DNA from 3 places in the Clostridioides sp. LIBA-2809 genome. Region 3 is predicted to be linked to each of the others. Evidence: riboswitches for the same ligand, from Rfam matches in the RefSeq annotation. Region 3 holds a riboswitch; each other region holds the start of a gene.
What was found. A riboswitch is a leader RNA that binds a small molecule or an ion and turns the genes downstream of it on or off. The one in region 3 is predicted to bind lysine.
Positions count from the first base shown of each region.

Region 1: it holds a riboswitch for lysine, as region 3 does, so the genes downstream of both, ACTG44_RS17985 (aspartate-semialdehyde dehydrogenase) here and ACTG44_RS17115 (YfcC family protein) in region 3, are expected to answer to the same signal.
Region 2: it holds a riboswitch for lysine, as region 3 does, so the genes downstream of both, ACTG44_RS10780 (aspartate kinase) here and ACTG44_RS17115 (YfcC family protein) in region 3, are expected to answer to the same signal.

Region 1 covers NZ_CP197004.1:3,805,527-3,814,035, forward strand. The annotation lists gene ACTG44_RS17970 (N-acetyldiaminopimelate deacetylase) at 1-598, opposite strand, end outside; gene ACTG44_RS17975 (L-serine ammonia-lyase) at 804-1,997, opposite strand; gene dapA (4-hydroxy-tetrahydrodipicolinate synthase) at 2,320-3,201, shown strand; lysine riboswitch at 3,279-3,452, shown strand; gene ACTG44_RS17985 (aspartate-semialdehyde dehydrogenase) at 3,630-4,631, shown strand; gene dapA (4-hydroxy-tetrahydrodipicolinate synthase) at 4,748-5,635, shown strand; gene dapB (4-hydroxy-tetrahydrodipicolinate reductase) at 5,702-6,451, shown strand; gene dapD (2,3,4,5-tetrahydropyridine-2,6-dicarboxylate N-acetyltransferase) at 6,641-7,357, shown strand; gene ACTG44_RS18005 (SPFH domain-containing protein) at 7,601-8,509, opposite strand, start outside.
Region 2 covers NZ_CP197004.1:2,229,335-2,237,843, forward strand. The annotation lists gene ACTG44_RS10765 (AI-2E family transporter) at 55-1,140, shown strand; gene ACTG44_RS10770 (hypothetical protein) at 1,286-1,942, opposite strand; gene lysA (diaminopimelate decarboxylase) at 2,147-3,439, opposite strand; gene ACTG44_RS10780 (aspartate kinase) at 3,457-4,650, opposite strand; lysine riboswitch at 4,732-4,900, opposite strand; gene ACTG44_RS10785 (hypothetical protein) at 5,012-5,629, opposite strand; gene ACTG44_RS10790 (hypothetical protein) at 5,800-7,500, opposite strand; gene ACTG44_RS10795 (hypothetical protein) at 7,808-8,371, opposite strand.
Region 3 covers NZ_CP197004.1:3,612,583-3,621,091, reverse strand. The annotation lists gene ACTG44_RS17130 (ABC transporter ATP-binding protein) at 1-43, shown strand, start outside; gene ACTG44_RS17125 (ABC transporter ATP-binding protein) at 27-791, shown strand; gene ACTG44_RS17120 (class I SAM-dependent methyltransferase) at 918-1,736, shown strand; lysine riboswitch at 1,858-2,037, shown strand; gene ACTG44_RS17115 (YfcC family protein) at 2,185-3,576, shown strand; gene ACTG44_RS17110 (M20 family metallopeptidase) at 3,590-4,777, shown strand; gene ACTG44_RS17105 (glycerate kinase family protein) at 5,059-6,198, shown strand; gene ACTG44_RS17100 (BglG family transcription antiterminator) at 6,351-8,264, opposite strand.

The DNA.
Region 1 (8,509 bases), 190 kb from region 3:
TAAAGTTTGAAGCTATTACTATCCCATCAATCCCATTTTGTGGCATAGCACCGTGCCCACTTTTAGACACTATTTCTATATCAATATCTCCTATTTGAGCCATAAAGTATCCTTCTCTTGTACCAACATAACCTTCAGGTAACTCTGGATATATATGAAGCCCATATATTTCATCAACATTATATTTTCTAAGCACACCTTCATTTATTAAAGCTTTTGCTCCCCCTGGCCCTTCTTCTGCTGGTTGGAATATGAATACTATATTATCATTTAGCTCTTCTTTATTGTCATTTAAATACTCAATTAACCCAAGTAATATAGTAGCATGTCCATCATGACCACATAAATGTTTTACACCCTCTTCGCTATGAAGCCCATCTATATCAGCTCTAAAAGCTATATCTTTTTTAGGTCTTTTACCTTCTATTATACCTACTATACCTGTTTCTAAATAAACTTCATATTTAATTCCCAATTTGTCAAGATAATCTCTTATGTACTTTGAAGTCTTATATTCTTTTCTTCCAATTTCTGCGATTGGGTTTAATGCCTTTCTATGTTTATAAAGTTGCTCTTGTAAATATGATGCCTCTCTCATGTAATCTCCTCCAAATTCTAATTTATTAAAAAATATTTCTATATCTCTCATAATTAAAATATTATATAACAAACTATACTAATTAAAAGTAAAAAATTAAATTTAATATAAAAATATTTTGCATTATTAAATAATTCACCATTAATAATAATTCCCCTGTTTCATAAATCAAAACAGGGGAATTATTAGTTAAAAATTTTATTTTTTAGCAAGAGAAGAAATGTTTAGCAAGTCCACCCTTAGCAGTTTCTTTATACTTATCCATCATGTCTATACCAGTTTCTTTCATTGTTTCAACAACTTGGTCTAAGGAGACAGAATGTGAGCCATCAGTTAATAATGCATAATTAGCTGCATCGTAAGCTCTTTGAGCTGCCATTGCATTTCTTTCTATACATGGAATTTGAACGTATCCATATACAGGGTCACAAGTCATTCCTAGATGATGTTCAAGTGCTATTTCTGCAGCATATTCAATGTGGTCTATAGTACCACCTTTTAAGTATGCTACTGCCGCTGCTGCCATAGAACAAGCTGCACCAACCTCACCTTGACACCCTACCTCTGCTCCAGATATTGATGCATTAGTCTTTATTATATTTCCTATTATCCCAGCTACAAGTAGAGCTTCGATTATTTTTTCGTCATCATACTTATAAAAATCTTGCATTGCAAAGAATATTCCTGGAATTACACCAGCAGAACCACAAGTTGGTGCTGTAACTATTATATTACCAGAAGCATTTTGCTCTGACGCTGCCAGTGCATATGCGTATACAAGCGTTGAGAAATTCTTATCTTTTTGGTATGCATTATAAAATGTACTTGCTCTTCTTTTTAATAATAGTTTACCTGGTATTATCTCATCTGTGCTTAGTCCATCATCAATAGATTTTCTCATAGCATCTTTTATAGTTGTTATATAATCTTTTATGTCTTTTGGTTCACATTCCAACACAAAATCTACTAAAGTCTTATTATTTTCCTTACACCATTTTACTATTTCATCCATAGTATCTAGGTGATATATACTGTTACTTTTGCTATTTCTCTGACCTTCTTCTGCTATAGTTCCTCCACCTACAGAGTATACAGTCCATTCAGCTGTTACATTTCCTTCTTTATCTAAAGCTTCAAACTTCATTCCATTTGGGTGAAAATCTTTTATAATATCTTCTTCCCAAACAATTTCAACTTTTTTAGGTGCTATAGTTTTTTCAATTATATAGTCAGTTAAGTGACCTTTTCCTGTAGCTGCCAAACTACCATATAATATTGCTCTAAAACTTTCTGCATCTGGGTTTTCATTTTTAAATCTTTCTGCTGCTCTTTGTGGCCCCATAGTATGAGAACTTGAAGGCCCACTTCCTATTTTAAAAAGTTCCTTTAAAGTATCCATATTATTCCTCCTAAATTTTCCGTATTATTACTTATTATTAGATTTTACGCACATATTTATTATAACCTAAATATATTAATTATTAGTTATTAAATTCGCATAAAATTTATTTTTTATTTCCATTTTGGTATATTTTATTAAATTAATATGCATATTTTGAGAATAAAACATTTATTTCAAATTTTTGTAATATTAATATAATATAAATATCTTATTTAAACAGTTAAGATATTAACTATACCTATTAAAATTAATTAATTTGTACTATAATTATTATTGTACTTAAAAAATTAAATTTAGATAAAAAAGGAGATTTGATTATATGTTATTTAAAGGTTCTGCTGTTGCTTTAGTTACCCCATTTACAGAGGATAATAATGTCAACTTTGAAAAATTAGGTGAATTAATCGAATACCACATTGAGAATGACACAGATGCACTAGTTGTTTGTGGAACAACAGGTGAGGCAACTACTATGAGTGAATCTGAAATTTTTGCTGTAATAAAATATACAGTTGAAAAAGTTAACAAAAGAATACCTGTTATAGCAGGTACTGGTTCAAACAATACTATGTTGTCTGTTCATATGAGTCAAGAAGCTGAAAAATTAGGAGTGGATGGTCTTTTAATAATAACTCCTTACTATAATAAGACTAATGAAAAAGGTCTTAAACTTCACTTTGAAACAATAGCAAATAGCGTTAAGTTACCAATTATTTTATATAATGTACCTGGAAGAACTAAAGTAAATATAAAGCCATCTGTTGTGGCTGAACTTGCTAAGATAGATAATATAGTTGCTGTAAAAGAAGCTAGTGGAGATTTAGCTCAAGTTGCAGAAATAGCTAAATTAGTACCTAAAGACTTTGCTATATACTCCGGTAACGATGATACTATCTTACCACTATTATCATTAGGTGGAAGTGGTGTTATCTCTGTACTTGCTAACATATGTCCTAAAGAAACACATGATTTAGTAACTAAATTCTTTGAAGGTGATATTGAAGGCTCAAAAAAATTACAACTTGATATGGATGCTTTAATTGCTGCCTTATTTATAGAAGTAAATCCAGTGCCAGTTAAAACTGCCATGAATATTTTAGGTTTTAATGTTGGAGATTTAAGACTTCCTCTAGCTGAAATGGAAGAAACTAATCTAAATGTATTAAAACAAGAAATGACAAATTTTGGATTTAAATTTTAGCAATATTTATATAAATAAGTTGATTTTTTCTTAAATATGTATTATTATTAGAATAATCAAATTTTAATATCCTATTAACCTAGGGTAGAGGTAGCTGTAACTAAGAGTATCCAATAGTAGCTGGCAGGCGTTAATGATTGGAAAAAGGATTTACAGCCGAAGAAAATATTTCTTGCAATTATATTTTCTGGGATTACACATAACATGTGTAATACTGTCACTTATATTATGAGTGATGAGCTACAGGGTTTACTTTGAGTGATAAATTAGACGTACAAAGTATACCTTTGTACGTTTTTTGTATATAATTAAAGTTGTTAATATAATATTAAAGTTTTTGGATATATAAAAATATTAACATATCTTACTTGTATAACTAAAATCAAATAAAATAATGTTTTAATAATTTAAAATTGGGGTGAATTTATATGAAAAAAGTAAATGTAGCGATAGTTGGTGCTACTGGAATGGTAGGTAGAACATTTTTAAAAGTATTAGAAGAAAGAAATTTTCCAATAGAAAATCTATTTTTATTCTCATCTTCTAAATCAGCTGGTTCTAAAGTAGTATTTGGTGGTAAAGAATATATAGTAGAAGAATTGAAGGAAACTTCATTTACTGATAGAGGTATACAAATAGCATTATTCTCTGCTGGAGGAAGTATTAGTGAAAAGTATGCTCCAATAGCAGCATCAAATGGAATCTTAGTAGTAGATAACTCTAGTCACTGGAGAATGGACCCAGATGTACCTTTAGTAGTTCCTGAGGTAAATCCAGAGGCAATAAAAGAACACAAAGGCATAATAGCTAATCCTAACTGCTCTACTATACAAGCTATGGTTCCTCTTAAAGCACTTGATGATAAGTACAAAATTAAGAGAGTAGTATACTCTACTTACCAAGCTGTATCTGGTTCTGGTGTTAAAGGAGTTGAGGATTTAGAGCAAGGAATGAATGGTAATCCTACTGGATTCTACCCTCATCAAATCTCTTACAATTGTCTTCCTCATATAGATTCATTTACTGAAAATGGATATACTAAGGAAGAAATGAAAATGGTAAATGAAACTATGAAAATACTTGATAACTATGACTTAAAAATAACTGCAACTACTGTAAGGGTTCCAGTAAGAAATGGTCACAGTGAATCTATAAATGTTGAATTTAACAATCCATTTGAGTTAGAAGATTTGGTAAAAACACTTGAAGAAGCTCCAGGTGTTGTAGTAGTTGATAATCCTGCTAAGAATGAATATCCAACTGCTGTAGAATTTGACAATAGAGATGAAGTATTTGTTGGAAGAATAAGAAGAGACTTTAGTGTTGATAATGGTGTAAATCTTTGGGTTGTTGCTGATAATATAAGAAAAGGTGCTGCAACTAATGCAATTCAAATAGCTGAAATGGCTTTATCATACGATTTAGTATAATATGCAAAATTGTATAAATATATAATTTTGTAAAATATTAATAATAACACAAAAACAAGCATTAGAAGTAACTGTAATATAAAACACAAAAATAAAAAAGAGGGGATTGATTTTATATGATATTTAAAGGTTCTGCTGTTGCTCTAGTTACACCATTTACAAAGGATAACAAAGTTGATTTTGACAAATTAGGCGAATTGGTTGAATACCAAATAGCTAATGGTACTGATGCTATAGTATCTTGTGGTACTACTGGTGAAGCTAATACTATGACTGATGAAGAACAACTTGCTACTATTAAGTATGTTGTAGAAAAAGTTAATAAAAGAGTTCCTGTTATAGCTGGAAGTGGTTCTAATGATACTATGCACTCAGTTAATCTAAGCCAAGAAGCTGAAAAATTAGGAGTAGATGCTCTATTAATCATAACTCCTTATTACAATAAAGCTAATAAGTCTGGACTTAAACGTCATTTTGAAACAATAGCTAACAGTGTCAAACTTCCAATTATACTTTACAATGTCCCTGGAAGAACTTGTGTAAATATAAGCCCTAGCCTTATAGTTGAACTTGCTAAAATAGATAATATAGTTGCTGTAAAAGAAGCTAGTGGAGACCTAGGACAGGTTGCAGAAATAGCTAGCTTAGTACCAGATGACTTTGCTATCTACTCTGGTAACGATGATACTATACTTCCTTTATTGTCTTTAGGAGGTCAAGGAGTTATATCAGTACTTGCTAATGTTTGCCCTCAAGAAACTCACGATTTAGTAGCCAAATTCTTTGAAGGCGATATAGAAGGTTCTAGAAAATTACAACTTGGTATGGATGCTCTAATCGCAGCTTTATTTATAGAAGTAAATCCTATACCAGTTAAGACTGCAATGAATTTATTAGGATTCAATGTTGGAGATTTAAGATTACCTCTAGCAGAAATGGACCCAGCAAATTTAGAAGTATTAAAGAAAGAATTAGTTAACTTTGGACTAAAAGTTAATGCATAGTAAAAATTGATGCATGGTAAAAAATAAGTTTGGTCAAAAGTTAGCCCTTAATCATAGGAGGAAATTATGTTAAAAGTTATAGCAACTGGTTATGATGGAAAAATGGGTAAGATTTTAGCCGATACTATAAGAGAAGATAGTGAATTAGAATTAGTTTGTGTTGCAGCTAGAGGTATGGATAGCTGTGAAGGTGACCTTAAAATCTATGAAGATATGAGCACTATAGTTGAAAAAGTTGACGTAGTTATAGATTTTTCTCATCACTCTAATTTAGATAATATCTTATCTTATGTTTTAAAAACTAAGACACCTTTAGTAATCGCTACTACTGGATATAATGATGAAGAAATGAACAAAATACATGAAGCGGCTAAAGTTATTCCTGTATTCCAATCATATAATATGTCTCTTGGTGTAAATGTATTAGTAAAATTGGTTAAAGATGCAGCTAAATTATTAGAAGGATTTGATATAGAAATAATAGAAAAACATCACAACAGAAAAGTAGATGCCCCAAGTGGCACAGCTGTTATGATTGCTAACGCTATAAAAGATGTTTTACCAAACGTTGAAAATAATTATGGTAGATATGGTCGTAGTGCGAAAAGACAACCAAACGAAGTTGGTATTCATGCTGTAAGAGGTGGAAACATTGTTGGTGAACATGATGCTCTATTTGCTGGAGATAATGAAGTACTTACAATAAGCCATCAAGCACAATCTCGTGGTATCTTTGCAAGTGGTTCTATAGCTGCTGCTAAATATTTAGTTAAACAAAAACCAGGATTTTATAATATGGACAGCATGTTAGGATAATAACAATAATATAATGAGAATACACAGTATAACTCAAATATATACAATAGATAAATTTATTTGATACTATGCTTATATAATAAAAAATCTGTAAAATAAAATGTAAATAATGAAAAGTAAGTATATACTAAAATTGATAAATAAGTATATAATAAAAGAAATATAATGAAATACAAGGAGAATTAACAAATGGTAAATTTAAACGATGCTTATGAAATAGCAAGATATATAAAAGAAGTTAAAAAGAAAACACCTGTTAAGGTATATGTAAATACTAACTCTTTACATTTCCAATCAACTGATAAATTTAAAGTATTTGGATGCAATGGTTCTTATATATTTATAGGTGACTATGAAGATATAATGGAAGTATTAGATAAACATGGTAAAGATATAATAGATACTCATGTAGAATACGATAGAAGAAATTCTGCTATTCCTCTAAAAAATACTTTAAGTGAACATGCAAGAATTGAGCCAGGTGCAATAATAAGAGACATGGTTACTATAGAAAAAAATGCTGTTGTCATGATGGGAGCTGTTATAAATATAGGAGCTGTTATTGGTGAAGGTTCTATGGTAGATATGAATGCTGTTATTGGAGCTAGAGGTACTCTTGGTAAAAATGTTCATCTAGGTGCTGGAGCTGTTGTTGCTGGTGTTTTAGAACCACCTTCTGCTACTCCTGTTATAGTTGAAGATGATGTTTTAATAGGAGCTAATGCAGTTATTCTTGAAGGTGTTAGAATCGGTAAAGGTGCTGTTGTTGCAGCTGGTGCTATTGTAACTACTGACGTAGAAGCTGGTGCTGTTGTTGCTGGTTCTCCTGCTAAAGTTATAAAAATGAAAGATGAAAAAACGGCTGACAAGACTAAACTTATGGATGACCTTAGAAATTTAGACTAATTAAATAAGTAATGTATAAGCAAAGGGGTGTCTCAACATGAATTTAATTCATTAGAGACACCCTCTTTTTATAATATTTAATTTATTCAATATAGTTTCTTATTTTTATTCTTGTTTATCCTTATCAAATCCGACTGCTTATTTCCACTATGTTTATTTATTTTACTAAATCTGATTACTTATTTTTATTGTATTTTATTCATTCTTATTCAGCATTTTAAACTATCTTAACTTTACCTTAGATTAATACATCGAACCACTATTTACTACTGGTTGTGCATCTTTATTACCACAAAGAACCACCAATAGATTACTTACCATAGCTGCTTTACGTTCTTCATCTAAAGTTACAACATTATTTTCACTTAAATTAGTTAGTGCCATTTCTACCATACTCACAGCCCCCTCAACAATCTTTTTACGTGCTGCTATTATAGCCTCTGCCTGTTGACGTTGTAACATCGCTGCTGCAATCTCTGGTGCATAGGAAAGGTGAGTAATTCTCACTTCACACACTTCAATTCCTGCAATATCAACTCTTGATTGTAATTCGTCTTTTAATTTATCTGCTATTTCCTGACTGCTACCACGAAGAGATTTCTCATCTCCATCTTCAGACACATCGTATGGATAAAGTCTTGAAACATTACGAATAGTTGAATCACATTGAATAGATAAAAATGTATTATAATTATCCACATTAAACACAGCCTTAGTTGCATCTATAACTTTCCAAATTACAACAACTCCTATTATAATTGGATTCCCTAGTAAATCATTAACTTTCTGTTTTTCATTATTAAGAGTCATCGTTTTTAAAGATACTTTTTTCCCTCTTGGATTAGATGATATATCTACTTTTTCATCAGAAGAAGATTTTGATACATTAATTCTCGATGATGTTGGATTTATTGCTGAACAAAATGGATTTACCCAATAATATCCCTCTTTTTTTATAGTTCCATAATAGTTACCAAACAAAACTAGAACTATAGCTTCTTTAGGATTAATCATTTTTAGACCAAAACATAGGATAAAGTCTACCAGTATAAATACAAGCCCTAAAATTAGCATAAGTGAGCCTATCCCAGCAAAACCATTATCAAGTTTTATTATTCCAAAAACCATGATGCTTATTGAAACTATTAAAAA
Region 2 (8,509 bases), 1.4 Mb from region 3:
TTCTTTTCACATACTATTAATATGTAATAGCTGATTAAACACTATTTTAAGGAAGTGATTAATATTTCAAAAGAAAATGTAAAATACTATTTAATAGTTGTGTTTATTGGAATTTTATTTTTTAAATTTGTTAATACTCCATCAGATTTTATATCAAGCATTGAAGGATTCTTAAAGTTTTTTGGCCCATTTTTTCTAGCCATTTTGCTTGCTTTGCTTCTAAATCCATTAGTAATGCTTTTTGAAATAAAATTTAAAACACATAGGCTTTTAGCCATTTTTTTAGCTTATATACTTATAGGGCTTATTTTAGCTTTTGGCATTAGATTATTGATTCCATCAATTGCTAATACATTAAATAGGTTAATAAATGAAATGCCTCTGTATACTGATTATATAAACAATTTTATAGAAAAAAATATGTCAAACATAGATTTTTTAAAAACTTTAATTCCTCATATACAGCATAGCTTAGATAATGTATTAAAAGAGGCAAATAGTTTTATTAGTAGAATTCCTAAAAATCTATTAGCCTATACACTTAGCATATCTTCTATGCTATTTAATATGACAATGGGATTTATACTGTCTATATATATTATATATGACAAAGAAAAAATTGCGTTGGGATTTAAGAAATTACTATACTCTTCTACTGCTAGAAACAAAGCAGATGATATTATAGAATTCTTTAGGACTACTCACGATATTTTTTATGATTATTTAATTGGTAGAATATTAGATTCTCTTATTATTGGTATAATTGCATTCTTAGGATTTCAATTTGTTATTCGAATAGAAAATGCTTTATTTTTGGCTTCAATAATATTCTTAGGTAATATAATACCATATTTTGGTCCTTTCATTGGTGCAATACCTCCAATAGCTATGACAATCTTATATAGCCCACAAAAAACTATATGGGTTGTTATATTTATATTTATATTACAACAATTAGATGGAAACTTTATAGAACCAAAAGTTATGGGTAATCAAGTTGGAATAGGTGCTATATGGGTAATTTCTGCAATTTTAATAGGTCAATCTTTATTTGGTTTTATAGGTGTTTTCCTTTCAGTACCAATAGCAGCTGTTGTAAAAACTTATGTTGATAAATATATAGACAATCGATTACAATAACTTATACTTATTGCACGCTTAATTTTTAATTGCAAATTAACTCCTTTCTATTATTTTAAAAAAATTAACTCTTAGCAAATTATGTTTGCTAAGAGTTAATTTTTTATAATACATATTTTGTTAATTACATATATGTATTTTATCTTTATTGATTATTTGAGTTTTGAGAATTTCCACCACTATCTGAGCCCCCACTAGTCTCTGGAGAAGGTGGTGTTGGTGTTGGATTATTATTTGGTTTTTCTTGATTCTGAGAAGAACCATTATTATTATCAGATTTATCATCATCTGATTTTTTATTGTCATTTTTAGAACTAGATTTATTACTTTCATTATTTCTACTGTAAGAAGTTTTCCTTGCATCAGATTCTACTCTATATCTATCTTCTCCTGCTGTATCTTTTGCCTTTTTCTTTCTTTGCTCTTCTGCTTCATTTTGCTCTTTTTCTAACTTCGTTAATTCCTCTTTCTTTTTGGTTGCTTCTTCTTTAATAACAGATGAACCATTTTTTATTTTCTCTATAAGCTTAAGTTCCTTAATTGCATCCTCGTAATTTTTTACTTCTTCAAACTCAATCATATTTGACATTCTCATAGCTTGCATGTACATAGCCCTTGCATTCTCATTAGTATTGTCTTCTTCTAATGCAGAGGACAATGATTCCATAGCTTTTTTATAGTCATGTTTTTCTAAGTATGTTTTTCCTTGCTCAGTTAAATTTATTTCATCTTTATTATTAAATGAACATCCTACAAGAAATATAGATAATATCGATATTAATAAAATTACTCTTCCTCTCATTAAACCCCTCCTTGTTATATACTTTAAATTTTATCATAATTAGGAAGTTTTTAAAATATTTTATATTTATTACAAGAAATTTGTTAGTAAAATGAAAAATAAGTAGATATGCTATGTATAACTACAACAAACTAAAAATTAATTTAGAGCTATATACACCTTAGCAAATCTACTTAAAATAAACTTTAATATTTAATTTTTATTCTATATTTCTAAAGACAATAAGTCTTCATAACTTTGTCTCTTACATATTATCTTGTCATTTCCATCAAATACTGAGACTACCGCCGCTCTTGGTATCTTATTATAATTCGAAGACATTGAATATCCATATGCACCTGTTGATGTTGTTATAAGTATGTCTCCACTTTTAATATCCATTATATCTATATCTCCAATCAATATATCTCCACTCTCGCAACATTTTCCAGCTATTGTTACATGATTCATAGTCTCATGGTTAATTTTATTTACAATACTACATTCATAACTAGCTTGATACAGAGAAGGTCTTACATTGTCTGTCATACCTCCATCCACACTTACATACACTCTAACATCTTTTATATCTTTTATTGAGCCTACTGTATACAATGTACTTCCTGCATTTGCAACTATTGATCTACCTGGCTCTATTACCAGTATAGGCATTTCTATTCCAAGCTCTTTACATGAACTTTCTGCTTTAGTAATTATAGTCTCACAGAATTCTTTTATAGTTTTAGGCTTATCTTCTTTACTATAATAAACTCCTACACCTCCACCTAAGTCAATTTCTGTTAATTGTATATTGAATTTTTCTTTTATTTCTTTTACCAAGTTCATCATTATATCTACTGTATCTATGTATGGCTCTACATCAAATATTTGCGAACCTATATGAGCATGAAGACCCACAAGTTTGATATTTTTGTATTCACTTAATTTTTCTATAGCTCTAAACAAATCTCCATTTACTAAGGCAAATCCAAATTTAGAATCTATCTGACCAGTTTTTATATAATCATGTGTATGAGCTTCTATGCCAGGTGTTATTCTAAAATATATCTCTTGAGTCTTACCTTTTTCTTCACATAGTGTTTCAATCAAGTCTAATTCATAAAAATTATCTACTACAAATTTACCTACACCTAAATCTAATCCCATATTTATTTCTTCTTTAGTCTTATTATTTCCATGGAAGAAAACTTTTTCCATAGGAAAGTTTGACTTATAAGCTGTATATAATTCACCTCCTGAAACTACATCTAGGCACATTTGTTCTTCATTTATAAGGTTACACATGTAAAGAGGTAAAAAAGCCTTACCTGCATAAGCAACCTTATTTTTTCCATCTTTTGCTTTAAAATATTCTACATATTCTCTACAGTTTTGTCTTACTAAAGCTTCATCAAATACATAAAGTGGAGTTTGATATTTTTTACTAAGTTCTAAACAACTCACTCCTCCAATATATAATTCATTATCATTTACGGTCATAGTTCCATGAAGTTTCATAATATCCTCCCCAAATTTTATATATTAAATACTTCTGCTATTTTCTCTATAGCTACTTGCTTATCATCAGAATTTATAGCACAAGTTATACGAATTTCTGATGTAGTTATAAGTTTTATCATTATACCATTTTCATTAAATATCTTAAATACTTTAGCAGCAACTCCAGAAGTATTTTTCATACCAAGACCTACTAAAGAAAATTTAGTGATATTATTATCAATTACTACATGTTCTTCATCTGTATATTTAGATACTATCTTTTTACATTCACCTAGTTCTTCTTTTGGAACTGTAAATGATACACTTATCTTATCTAAAATAGGTGCAGTTTGACTTATCATATCTACACTTATTCCAATAGTTGCTATATCTTCAAATAAACTAGATATATTTTCTGCTTTAAAATCTTTTATTGTTATAGAACTATCATCATCACTAGTAGCTAATCCTGTTATTACTTTATCCTCTAATTTCATGTCTTTTCCCCCTCTTATATATGTTCCTTTTACTGTACCACATGTACGTCCAACATAAATTTCAACACCATATTTTTGTGCAAGTTCTATACTTCTTGAGTGCATTACTTGTGCCCCTAAACTTGCTAATTCAAGCATTTCTTCATATTCAATCTCATCAAGTTTACTAGCTTTTGAATATTTTCTTGGGTCTGTAAAATAGATTCCATCAACATCTGTATATATCTCACATTTTCCATTTAATTTGACTGCAAGAGCTACAGCAGATGTATCTGAACCACCTCTTCCAAGAGTAGTTACATCACCATCTTCATTGATTCCTTGAAATCCAGTTACTATTACGACATTTCCTTCATCTAAACTATTTTTAATTCTATTTACATTTATATCATCAATTTGAGACTTTCCATGAAGACCACTTGTTTTTATATTTAATTGATAAGCATTATAACTTACAGCCTTACATCCAAGTGCATTTAATGCTATTGATAATAAAGAAGCTGAAATCATTTCTCCAGTAGACATCAATGCATCCAATTCTCTTTTACTAGGTTCATTACTCAATTCTTTAGCCAATTTTATATATTCATCAGTAGATTTACCCATGGCAGATACAACTATCACCATTTGTGGATTTTCTTTTCTTCGTTCTATTATATTTTCTGCAATTGATTTTATTTTATCAGTATCTGCTACTGAACTTCCACCATATTTTTGAACAATTATACTCATGCTTTTTCCCCCTCAAGTTAAATTTTGATAAATAAAAACGCCCAAAGGTATACTTTGGACGTGTAAATCTCATAGACCAAGTAACCTTGTAGCTCACCACTTTAAAAGTGACAGCCTTATACATATTATGCATAAGTCCAGAAAATCCGTCCGTCAACAAATTTTCTTCGGCTATAGACCCTTTCATCAATCATCAACACTTACCAGCTCTTATTGAATACTATTGAATATAGCTACCTCTACCCTAGGCTCATTATTTTTTAATTAATTTATTAATATAGTTTTATCACATTCTATATAATATTGCAACAATTATTTTACAAAATGTGGCAAATCCATAGTCTTCTTTTTTAAAATTAGCTTATATACAATTAAATAGTTTATTTAACCCTAAATCTATAAAATTTATGCTATACTCATTATCGTATCTCTCTAAGTCATTTAATTCAGATAGATTATCTGGCGTAACTACCAAAACGTTTGGCACTTTAAAAAATGGAATTGTAGATTTATCTATCTTTCTAGAAAGATTTTCATATTTAGAAATATCTATTTCATTATCTAAATCAACATCTACTAAAACTTGTTTTATATTACCAAATTGGTCTGTATATTCAATAAATAAATCATATTTCATATCATCCACACTAACATTTCGGTAGAATCTTTTTACATCACAACCTGCAGTATTGATTCTAACAACTAATTCTGACCCTACTAGAGCCTTTATTAAATCATCTCCCTTAAAAAGTTTACTACCATTTAAATAGTATACATATGAGAGGTCTTTATAATTATAATAATCCACATCACAAGGATATTTTTTTAATGTATACTCACTACACATTTTTCTCAAAGTTTTTTTAAAGTTTTTTTTATTATATCTCTTTTGGTCTCCATAAATCTTTCTAAATTGAGCTTCTGTAACACATCTAACCCTGCTAATTAAAAGCAATATCTCTTTTTCCATATTTGTCATAGTACATTCTCCTTGAAGTATTATTTGCAAAGTTGTACTAATATTATATTAATTTTATGACATTAAATTTACAAAGAATTGAAATAAAATAGCTAGTTTTTATAAAAATAAATTTTATAAAAACTAGCTATTAACATATTAAATACTATTTTCAGACTTTTTAAGTTAAACTATACATTCTCTTGATTTCCAGAATCTTGAGAGTTTGTATTTTCGTCAGTTCCTGTTCCCTCTTTTGCTTTTTTGTCTTCAAAGTTTGCAATATTTAGGTTATCAAATTCTGACATTTCAATTACACCAGATGCTTCTTTTGAATACGATATTTTAACTTTATCTCCAACTTGAGTCAATGGCAATTCACTAGACACTTTTGAAGTGGCCTTGAATATTATTTCTTTATTTGAATCTAAAGTTACATAATAATTAGTATTTCCGCCTCGTACATCTGGGCTTATTCTCGTTACTGTACCTTCTATGACTTCGTCTTTTAAGTCATTATCAAGTTTTAAATCATTTCCCTTAGACTCTAATGAATCTTTATAGTTTCTTAATGCTTCGTTTTTATCTTCACCTATACCAAGCACATTATAATCTTCAACAGATACAAATGCAACTCTTTTTACAAGACCAGCCTTATCTTTTAATGATGATACATATGTTGGCTGACCTAATATATTATACATTACAGGGAATGTTGCTTCATAATTTTTTTCTTGAACATTACCCTCAGCTGATTTCATCGCAGCTGTCTCAGTAGCTCCTGGTTGTTTATATAATCTAGCTTCTTTTGTTCTAGAGTCAACTAACATAAATCCAATTGTAGATTCATCTCCACCAGAAGATGTTATACCTGTATACCAATAAGACCTATTATCATTTCCATAAACTAGTGATGTTCCTTCTGTTGGTACTAATACTCCTTTTTCTGATATAACAGAATTTAAAAATCCATTAACATAAACACCCCAGTCTTTAATCTGGTCTGTTATAAATTCTTGTGGCTGGATTCTATCTACCCATTTAGGTGTATTCTTAACATTATAAACATTTATTTTTCCAGTTTCTGCGTCAACAGTGGCTATTCCTGTAGCATTTGCTCCTCCATAACCAATTTTATGCTCATATAAACTTACAACCCAATAAGGCTTCCCTTCATCATTTATTTCAAGGGTAAAATCTGTCATACCGACATTTACAATACCATGTATATATAAATGTCTTTGTAAATCTTGATGTAAGTAAGCTTCTGGTTGGTATACTATCTTTATTGGCTTTCCATCTATTTCTTGAACTAATTGAACATCTTGAGGATTACTTGCGGATACTTTTACATAACCACTTGTACCACTTAAAGATGTCACCCATTTAATTATGTCTCTATGAACAAGAGGTGCTACCCAGTACAACTCTCCATCCACATTTTGTATATGGAATTTTCCTAATTTTGACACACTACCTATAGCTGGAACTTCTCCAAGCTTTTTATCACCCAATTTCATGGCCATATCTTCATCTACAAGACGAATGTCATTTACACTAACAGGACTAATATCATCAGTAAATTTACTTTCAGTCACTTTTCCTAATAGTTCTTTATATGCCTTTGCATGAAACACAGGTGTAGAGGCTATAAAAGGTACAACTACAATATACACAAGTAAAGCTATTGCTATTGAAAAATTATATTTGGCAAGTTTAGATGTTCTTTCATTTCTATCCAACATCATATCCAATATTCCTGCCACAACAAAGAAAATTATTCCTACTGAAAATAAAGATGTGAAATCTAATCTAAGTACAGGTAATTTAATAAATGCATAAATTACTACAATTATTAGTGCAACTCCATATGTTTTAAGATATCGTTTCATTTAATACTCCTCTCTACAAAATGTTATTATTACTATTATATCCATATATTTACAAAAAATAAATATTTATCATATTTATTTATATGTTAAGATATCTTTATACATTTATATATCTATTTTATTTAATTATATCTAATCTATATACCCCAAAAATACTATAAAAATGCAAATAATCACAGAAACTTAAAAACTGAAGAAAGTGTTTTAACTAAGATTTACGAATTCTTAATCCTCTCGAAGTTAAACTACTATCTTCAGCCTAATTATCTAGCAATAGTTTTTATATGATAAACTCTAAAATAAATTTTTAGATGTTTGCAATTTTTGATACATAAGAATGTTGTCTAGAATTATATTCTGATAATAAACCTTCATATTCCAAGGTTAGACCAGATAAATTATAAAAATCATTTGGAGTTACTTCAAATGCTTGTTTATTTAAAATGTCTATCTCACTTTTTTCTAACATATCAGCAACAAAGTTTGAACATACATATTTATATTCAGATTGTCTATAAATATTCATTGGCAAATATATCAGTGCCATTATATCATAATAGTAATCTTCTCTATAATCACTAATTAATTTTATATTTCTAAATAGACTTTCATATTGTAAATTATCTACTTCTAATGAATATACTCTACACACAGTATTTTTTCTTATAGCATATAATCCTTGATTTATATTTTCTTCAACAAATCCACCAATAAACGGATTTCTTGGATTTAATCTCCCAAAAGAATACATTGGCTTTAAATTTTCATTTAGTGATATTGACACATGTGTATACAGTTTTTTACTTATATTCCTTATTAAGTAAGATAATAAAGTTCCTGTATATGTTGTTACAATATAGACTTTATTCATCATTTCCCCCCAATCTAGTAACTAAATAATATTACATACTTATAACTTAATATCATAAAATATTCTAACATAATAAATGTTATTTTACAAATTTTGATTTTAAAGTACTTCAATATTATATAAAATATAATAAAAATA
Region 3 (8,509 bases):
TGGCTCAAAGGTGAGGTGTTTTATTTATGATAAAAGTTTGTAATCTTTATAAGGAATTTAGGAGCGGAATAATTAATAAGAAAATAGTTAAGGCAGTAGATGATGTATCATTTGAAATAGAAGAAGGAAAAACCTTGGGTCTTGTAGGAGAAAGTGGATGTGGAAAATCAACTTTATCAAGGATTATTTTAAGACTTGTTAAATCTGATGGAGGTAAAATTTATTTTAATGGTAGAAATATAAGTAATTATAATTTTTCTCAGATGAGGAATTTAAGAAAAGAGATGCAAGTAATATTTCAACATCCAGATTCAGCTCTAAGTCCTAAGAAAACTATATATGATAGCCTTGTAGAACCATTAAAGATTCATAAAATCTATGAGAAGAATAAATCAACAGAATATATAAAGGAATACTTAAGTTTTGTTGGAATTAGCGAGGAAATCTTAACTAGATACCCATATCAAGTCAGTGGAGGACAAATACAAAGAGTTGCTTTAGCCAGAGTCCTTTTATTAAAGCCTAAATTTATAATATTGGATGAGCCTACATCAATGTTAGATGTATCTGTACAAGCTCAAGTTGTACAAGTTCTGAAAAAAGCTCAAAAACAATTTAATATAACCTATTTATTTATATCTCATGATATAGACTTAGTAAAGGAATTTAGTGATGAAATTGCAGTTATGTTAAATGGTAAGATAGTTGAAATTATAGGTTCCAAAGAATTATATAAAAGTGCAAAGCATACTTACACTAAAGAGCTTATTGAGAATTTTATTAATTTTTAGAGCAGAGTAATCAATTATTTAGTTAAGCACTTAATTAATATAGCATTAATTTAGTAAAAGTGGTTTACTTTGATTATGGAAAATGATAAATCTCAACCTTAACATTTTTAGAAAGGAAGATTAATCATGTATTATAAAGATATAGATTTCGAAAAAAAATTGCATGAGTATATTGAAAATAAAGAAGGATATGCAAAGGAAAGAGCATTTGATGATGAGGTGGAAAGACTATTTTTAAAAAAATTATCTCATAAGTATGATGATAATCCAACACTTTATGATTATTCAAAAGAAGTATTTGATTTTATTGATAAATTAATAGATGAAGGAAAAAATCTTATAGAAATTGGTGCAGGTACAGGTAAATTTACTATACCACTTTCTAAAAAATGCAAGGTCGTAACTGCTAATGATTTTTCAAGGGATATGCTTGATGTACTTGGACAAAAGATTAGGGAACATAATATAACTAATATAAACACAGTACAAGGTAAGTGGGAAGATGTCAATATTGAGTGCAGTGACTACATTTTATCTGTGAATTCACTTTATAGAATTTGGAATATTAAAGATGCCTTGAATAAAATGAATAAGTTGGCTAAAGAAAAAGTAATTATAGTAAGGACTATTCAAAAGCCATTATTCAATGACTTGTATATTGATTTAGGGGAGAAAGATAGAACCTGCCCAGATTATATATATATTCCAAATATACTACATTCTTTGAATATATGTGCAGACACAAAGTTTATTGATGTAGAAAATGAAATTGAATTTGATAGCATAGAAGATATACATCTTAAAATGGAAACTGAATTAAATAAAAAGATTAATTTTGGTGAAGTGGTAGATAAATATATAGATAATATAGAAAAAAGAGAAGATAAATATATTTTTAAACATAAAACTAAAGTTATAATTATATACTGGAATAGTATAAATTAAACTTGTCAATGTCATTAAATGTAAGTATTATTATATTGAAAATATTTACAATCTCGACATATTATGCTACAATTATTTACAATAAATAAAATTTAATAAGCATTACCTCATCTAATAAAAAGATTGAGGTAGAGGTTGCATTTACTAAGATTAATATTGAAGAGGTCGGAAACCAATGAAGCAATATAAAAGGAGTAAGTGCCGAAGTGCTAGTGTCCAAAGCTAGTGCTGGGACTGTATTTAATAAGTACAGTACTGTCATCAAAATCAGCCCGAATTTTGATGGAGAGCTATCTTAGATAAGATAAAGGGAAGATGTAGGTATGTTGTATTTAGCACATTTAGCTCAACATGTATCCATGTTGAGCTTTTTTACATCTATGCAAAATAGGATAGAAAAGGGATGCAATAATAAAATATTTTAATTTAAAAAGTGGGGAGATTACAAATGAGCAGTTTAAAAAAGAAGAGGTTTAGTATGCCACAGACACTTACTATAATATTCTTATTAATAGTGGTAATGGCAGTTCTTACTTGGATAGTACCAAGTGGAAATTTTGAAAGGGTAGATATAGATGGAAGGTCAGTTGTTGTAGCTGGAACTTATGAAAAAGCACCATCAAATCCACAAGGTGTTACTGATGTATTTTCAGCTCCTATAAAGGGATTTATAGATGCAGCTGAAGTAGTTGGATTTGTTTTGATAGTTGGAGGAGCTTTTGGAATAGTTAACAAAACAGGTGCAATAGAAGCCATTATAGCACACACTGTAAATAAAATGAAGAAGTTTCAATTTTTAATAATACCTATATCAATGATTTTGTTTGGTCTTGGTGGTACAACTTTTGGAATGAGTGAAGAAACATTACCTTTTTATATGATATTTATTCCACTTATGACCAGCATGGGATATGATTCATTAACTGCGGTGGCAACAGTGTTTATAGGAGCAACAGCTGGATTTGGAGCGGCAACTACTAATCCTTTCTCTGTAGGAATAGCACAGGCATTGTCACAAATAACACCAGGTTCTGGAATAGAGTTTAGAGTTGTTATGTTTATAATATATATGGCTATATCCATAGGATTTGTTATGATGTATGCCAATAGAGTTAAAAAAGACCCTAAAAAGTCTTTAGTACACGATATATCACTAAATCAAGAATCAATGACTAATACTGATACAAACATAAAAGAATTTACAAAAAGAGAAGCCATGGTAATAGCAATTTTCGTAATAGGTATGGCAATTATGATATTTGGAGTTTTAAGGTTAGGATGGTATATAACTGAGATTGCAATGATATTTACAGCAATAGGTATAATATCAGGAATAGCGTCAGGGCTTAAACAAGATGAAATAGTTAATTCATTTATAAGTGGAGCAGGAGATTTAATGACAGCTGGGTTATGTATAGCATTTGCACGTGGAATCGTAATAATAGCAGAAAATGGATTTATAATAGATACAATTTTAAATTCTGCAGCAAATTTATTAAATGGACTACCAAAAACTATATTTATAAATTTAACTTTCTTGATAGAAGGTTTAATAGCATTTTTAATACCATCAGCATCAGGACTTGCATCACTTACAATACCTGTACTTGCACCACTTGGAGACTTAGTTGATGTATCTAGACAAATGATAGTTACAGCTTATCAATTTGGTATAGGTGTAACTAACCTAATAACACCTACATCAGGTGTTTTAATGGGAGCACTAGCAGTAGCTAATATTCCTTGGTCAAAGTGGGTTAGATTCGTAGTTCCTCTAATGGTAGTATTAACAATTCTTGTAATGGTATTCTTGACAATAGGATTATATCTAGGATTCTAATAGGAGGTAAGTTATGATAGAGAGTGTAAAGAAAAGAGCTTATGAGATAGAGGATGAACTTGGAAAAGAAATTGAAGAAGTATGTGATTTTATATTCAATAACCCAGAACTAGGCGAAGAAGAATATATATCATCAAAGTACTTAGTAGAGAAAATGAAGGAATATGGATTTGATACAACTTATCCGTACTGCAATATGGATACTGCTTTTAGAGCAGAATTAGGAGATAGTGATGGTCCTACTATAGCATTTTTAGCTGAGTATGATGCACTTCCTGGATATGGAGAAGATAAAGAGCCAGGTCATGCTTGTGGACACAACTGGATTGCGGCATCTACACTAGGAGCCTGTATAGTATTAAGTAAGTTAAAAGAACATTTTAAAGGAAAAATTGTATTAATAGGGACACCAGCTGAAGAAACAACAGGAGGAAAATGTGACTTAGTTAAAGCAGGAGCTTTTGACGATGTTGATGTAAGCTATCAGATGCATATAGAAGCGTTCAATAATATAAACTGCAAGGCTTTGGCAATAGATTCATTAGAGTTTAGTTTTGAAGGGGTATCAGCACATGCAGCTAGTCATCCTCATATGGGAGTTAATGCATTGGATGCAGTGCAACTTACTTTTGCTGGAATAAACGCTTTAAGACAACATGTAAAATCAGATGTTAGAATACATGGTATAGTTTCAAATGGAGGAGAAGCCCCAAATATAGTTCCAGAAAAAGCAGCTTGTAAGTTTTTTGTAAGAGCTGCTGAAAGAAGTTATTTAGATGAAGTAACTAAAAAAGTTATAAACTGTGCAAAAGGAGCAGAGTTAATGACAGGAGCTAAACTTTCTTATAGATATTTTGAAAATTCTTTTGACAATATAATAAACAATAAAGTACTTCAAAGGATAACAAAAAACAATTTAATCGAAGCAGGTATAACAGATATACTAGAAGGGAAAGATGGGCCAGTAGGTTCTACAGATATAGGTAATGTAAGTCAAGTTTGTCCTACTATGTATACAGAAATAGCTTTAGATATAAATCCAATGGTATATGTTCATGAAAAAGAGTTTCTAAATTATGCAAATTCTGAGGAAGCTTATGATAAACTTCATAAATCAGTAAAGGCAATGGTGGGCTGTGCATTGGAGATTTATCTGGAAGATGGGCTACTTGATGAGATTAAGAAAAATCACTTAAATTAATTTAAATTGAAAATAAAACAAAGAGGTATTACCTAAAAATTGGTAATACCTTTTTTATATGATGGAAGTGAAGGCTTGCTATAACCAATTTGGGTGTATAAAGAGAAACATGTATGATAATAATTACGTAAATAGTTCTACAAACGAAAATCTATTTAATATATATTTGTATTTTTACAAAATAAAAATAAGATAAATAGTATATGTTATATACAAAGAAAGATGTAGGGTATAAAATAAAAATGAAATTATTCTTATAATAAAATAAGGAGTAGATAAATATGAAAATATTAATCTCTATAGATTCCTTGAAAGGAAGCTTATCTTCAATAGAGGCAGCGAATGCAATAAAAAAAGGAATATTAAAAGTTAAAAAAGATGCAGAAGTAAAGATATTACCACTTGCAGATGGTGGAGAAGGAACAGTAGATGCTTTAGTTCAAGGAATGAATGGTGAAAAAGAAATCATAGAAGTTACTGGTCCAATAGTTAAAAAAGTAAATGCAACATATGGATTATTAAAAGAGACAAATACAGCAATAATAGAAATAGCTCAAGCATCAGGACTGACATTGGTTCCAATTGAACTTAGAAATCCTTTATACACTACAACTTATGGTGTTGGAGAAATAATAAAGGAAGCAATAAATAAGGGATGTAGAAACTTTATAGTAGGTTTAGGAGGAAGTGCCACCAATGATGCTGGAGTAGGTATGCTTCAAGCCTTAGGATTTGAGTTTTATGATGAAAATAACAAACTAGTAGGATTAGGTGGAAAAGTTTTAAATGAAATAAGACATATAAAAATAGATAATAGATTAAAAGTACTAGATGAATGTAATTTTAAAATAGCTTGTGATGTAAACAATCCACTGTTTGGGAAAAATGGAGCTGTACATATATATGGCTCTCAAAAAGGTGCAACAGCAGAAATAATTGAAGAGTTAGATAATGGGCTTAGAAACTTTGCTAATGTAGTCAAAAATGACTTAGACAAAGATATAGCAAATGTGGAAGGGGTAGGAGCAGCAGGAGGGCTGGGTTTTGCGTTTTTAGCATTTTTAAATTCAAAGTTAGAATCTGGAATAAAAATAATATTAGAAGAGATTAAATTAGAGGAAGAATTAAAAGGTGTAGATTTTGTTATAACGGGAGAAGGTAGATTGGATAATCAAACTGCTATGGGAAAGGCACCAATAGGAGTTGCAAAATTAGCTAAAAAATATGGTGCAAAAGTAATAGGTTTAGCTGGAGCGACAACAGAAGATGCAGTTAAGTGTAATGAAGAGGGGATAGATGCTTATTTTTCTATAGTAAATAGGGCTATGACAATAGAAGAAGCAATGGATAAAGAAACTGCCATTGATAATATGACTGCCACAACAATACAAATATTTAATCTTATAACTAGTGTACAATAACTATGAAATAAGTAATAAAAATAAGATATATTAATTAAAGAAGAAAGCTATTATGAAAAAAAAGCTATCACGTAGAAATTTAGACTTTTAGTGTAATAGCTTTTTTATTTTGTATTAATAGTTTTAACAATATATATTGTAAATACATGTATTTAGATATTCTGAATAAGATAAGCTATTCTATTCATAAAACTACTATAGCTATCTGCTTTAGTAAGTTCTTTAACATTATTCCACTCAGACAGTATTTCAATAAAGCTTTCGAATATGTAATTGAATTTTTCTTTTTCATTTTCATTTATGGGTATCATGGCTATAATTTGTACTTTTTCCTCACCCCATTTAACTGGTTTATCATTGACAATTAAACAGACACCAGTTTTTAAAGCATCCATTTTCATGCTATGAGGAATTGCTACATTGTTATTAAAAGCAGTTGAAGACATGTTTTCTCTTATAAGAACATCATCTACATAAGTAGTTTTAACATATTTATTTTTGTGCAGAATATTTCCCATAAATTTTATATAATCTTTAGCACTATCTAAATATATATTTTTCATAAATAAAGACTCACTGAAGTACATTTCTAAATGATTTTGTACAGTAAGTATGTTTTTTCTATATTTGATTTGAATAAATTTACTTTGGATATTATCATAATCTTTTCTATTTGGGTAAGGATTTATATATACAAAAGGTATGGGGCATCTATTATTAATTGGTAAGGTAGTGATGACCATGTCTACTTTGCTATCAAAGTCTAGATTATGAATATCTGAAAAAATTTGAATAACTTCTATAGATTCATTAAATCTTTTTTCAAGGTCTCTTACTATTCTTAGTTGTAAATCATAGTAATTTGGAGTAATTAATGCACAAAGAACTTTATCTTCTAGTAGTTTTTGTCTATCAAAAAATGAGCCTACATGTAGAGATATATAAGATATTTCATCTTCATCTATTTCTATGTTTTCTAAAATTTGAATCTGATTACAAATATAAACAGATATATCATATATCAGAGGATAGGAATCTTTTAACTTCTGAGGTATTTGATTTCTCAAAATTTGATTATTCTTAGCCCTACTGATTAAATTTTTTACATGAAGAGTAAATTTAACAACAAATTCATCATCAGATAAATCTATAAAGTATAAATCATACACATTTTTAATTATTTTTTTAGTTAGATTAACAAAATGTTCATTTATATAATTTGATAAAGATTTAGTATCCATTTTATGATAGTTTAAAACTGTGGTTTTGTTTGTTAACTGAAATACTAAATAGTATAACTCTGTACTAGTTAAAGTTATGTTGTATTCTGATTCTAAAAAATTTGATATATCTTTTGCAATATTTACATCTATATTATTGTCTATATAGTTTACTACTTCAACAGACTCTATGTAGTTATTCTTTTTTATTCTATCTATAGTTATCATTAGATGAAGAAGTATATTATTTATAGAGTACTCATTTATAAATAAATTGTATTTTTTTAATATATATATTATGTTTTCTTTTAATTTAGTTAGATTATATTCTTGATATATTTTTTGTACATCAAATAAACTTAAAAAATCACTTCCTGTTTCTTTAAATATTATGGAACTCATTAATTTACGTTTTTCAGATTCATTTCCAATCAGTTTCAATAAAAATCTTGATTGTTTTATCTTTAAATTATAACTTCCTATAAATTTATTAGCTTTAACTATGTCACTTTCAATGGTAGCTGAACTAACGAATAATTCTTCACTTAAATCAAATATATTAATTCCACTACTATTAACTATAAGTTCTTTTAAAATTAAATTTAACCTATTATCAGGTGATGTATTTTCTGAACTATCAATTTTAGTTTGACAATTATTATTAAGATTTACTTTGTATCCTTTTTTAGAGGACAGTATAAATTCACCAGTGGAGTTAATTTCATTTACATATTTTCTAATCGAACGTGTTGATACATTAAGGTAATTAGCTAATGTGGATGAATCTATCCAATCGTGTTGCGTTTTTATATAATTTAAAAATAGCTCTTTTTTAGATGTTTTCATTAGTATTCCCTCGCATAGTTTTAAAATAAAATCTGCATGATATGATATATTATATAATTGAATGTGCGTATTATAAAGTACATTATACTATATATTAATAGGCTTAGTTAAGAGTAAATGATTTCCTATTATTAGGAAATATATTTATGTGAAATGAACTTATTTAGGAAGTACAATATAATCATAATCAAATAAAAAATTCATTAAGAAATAAACTAATGGATAAAAATACTGGAGGTATTAAT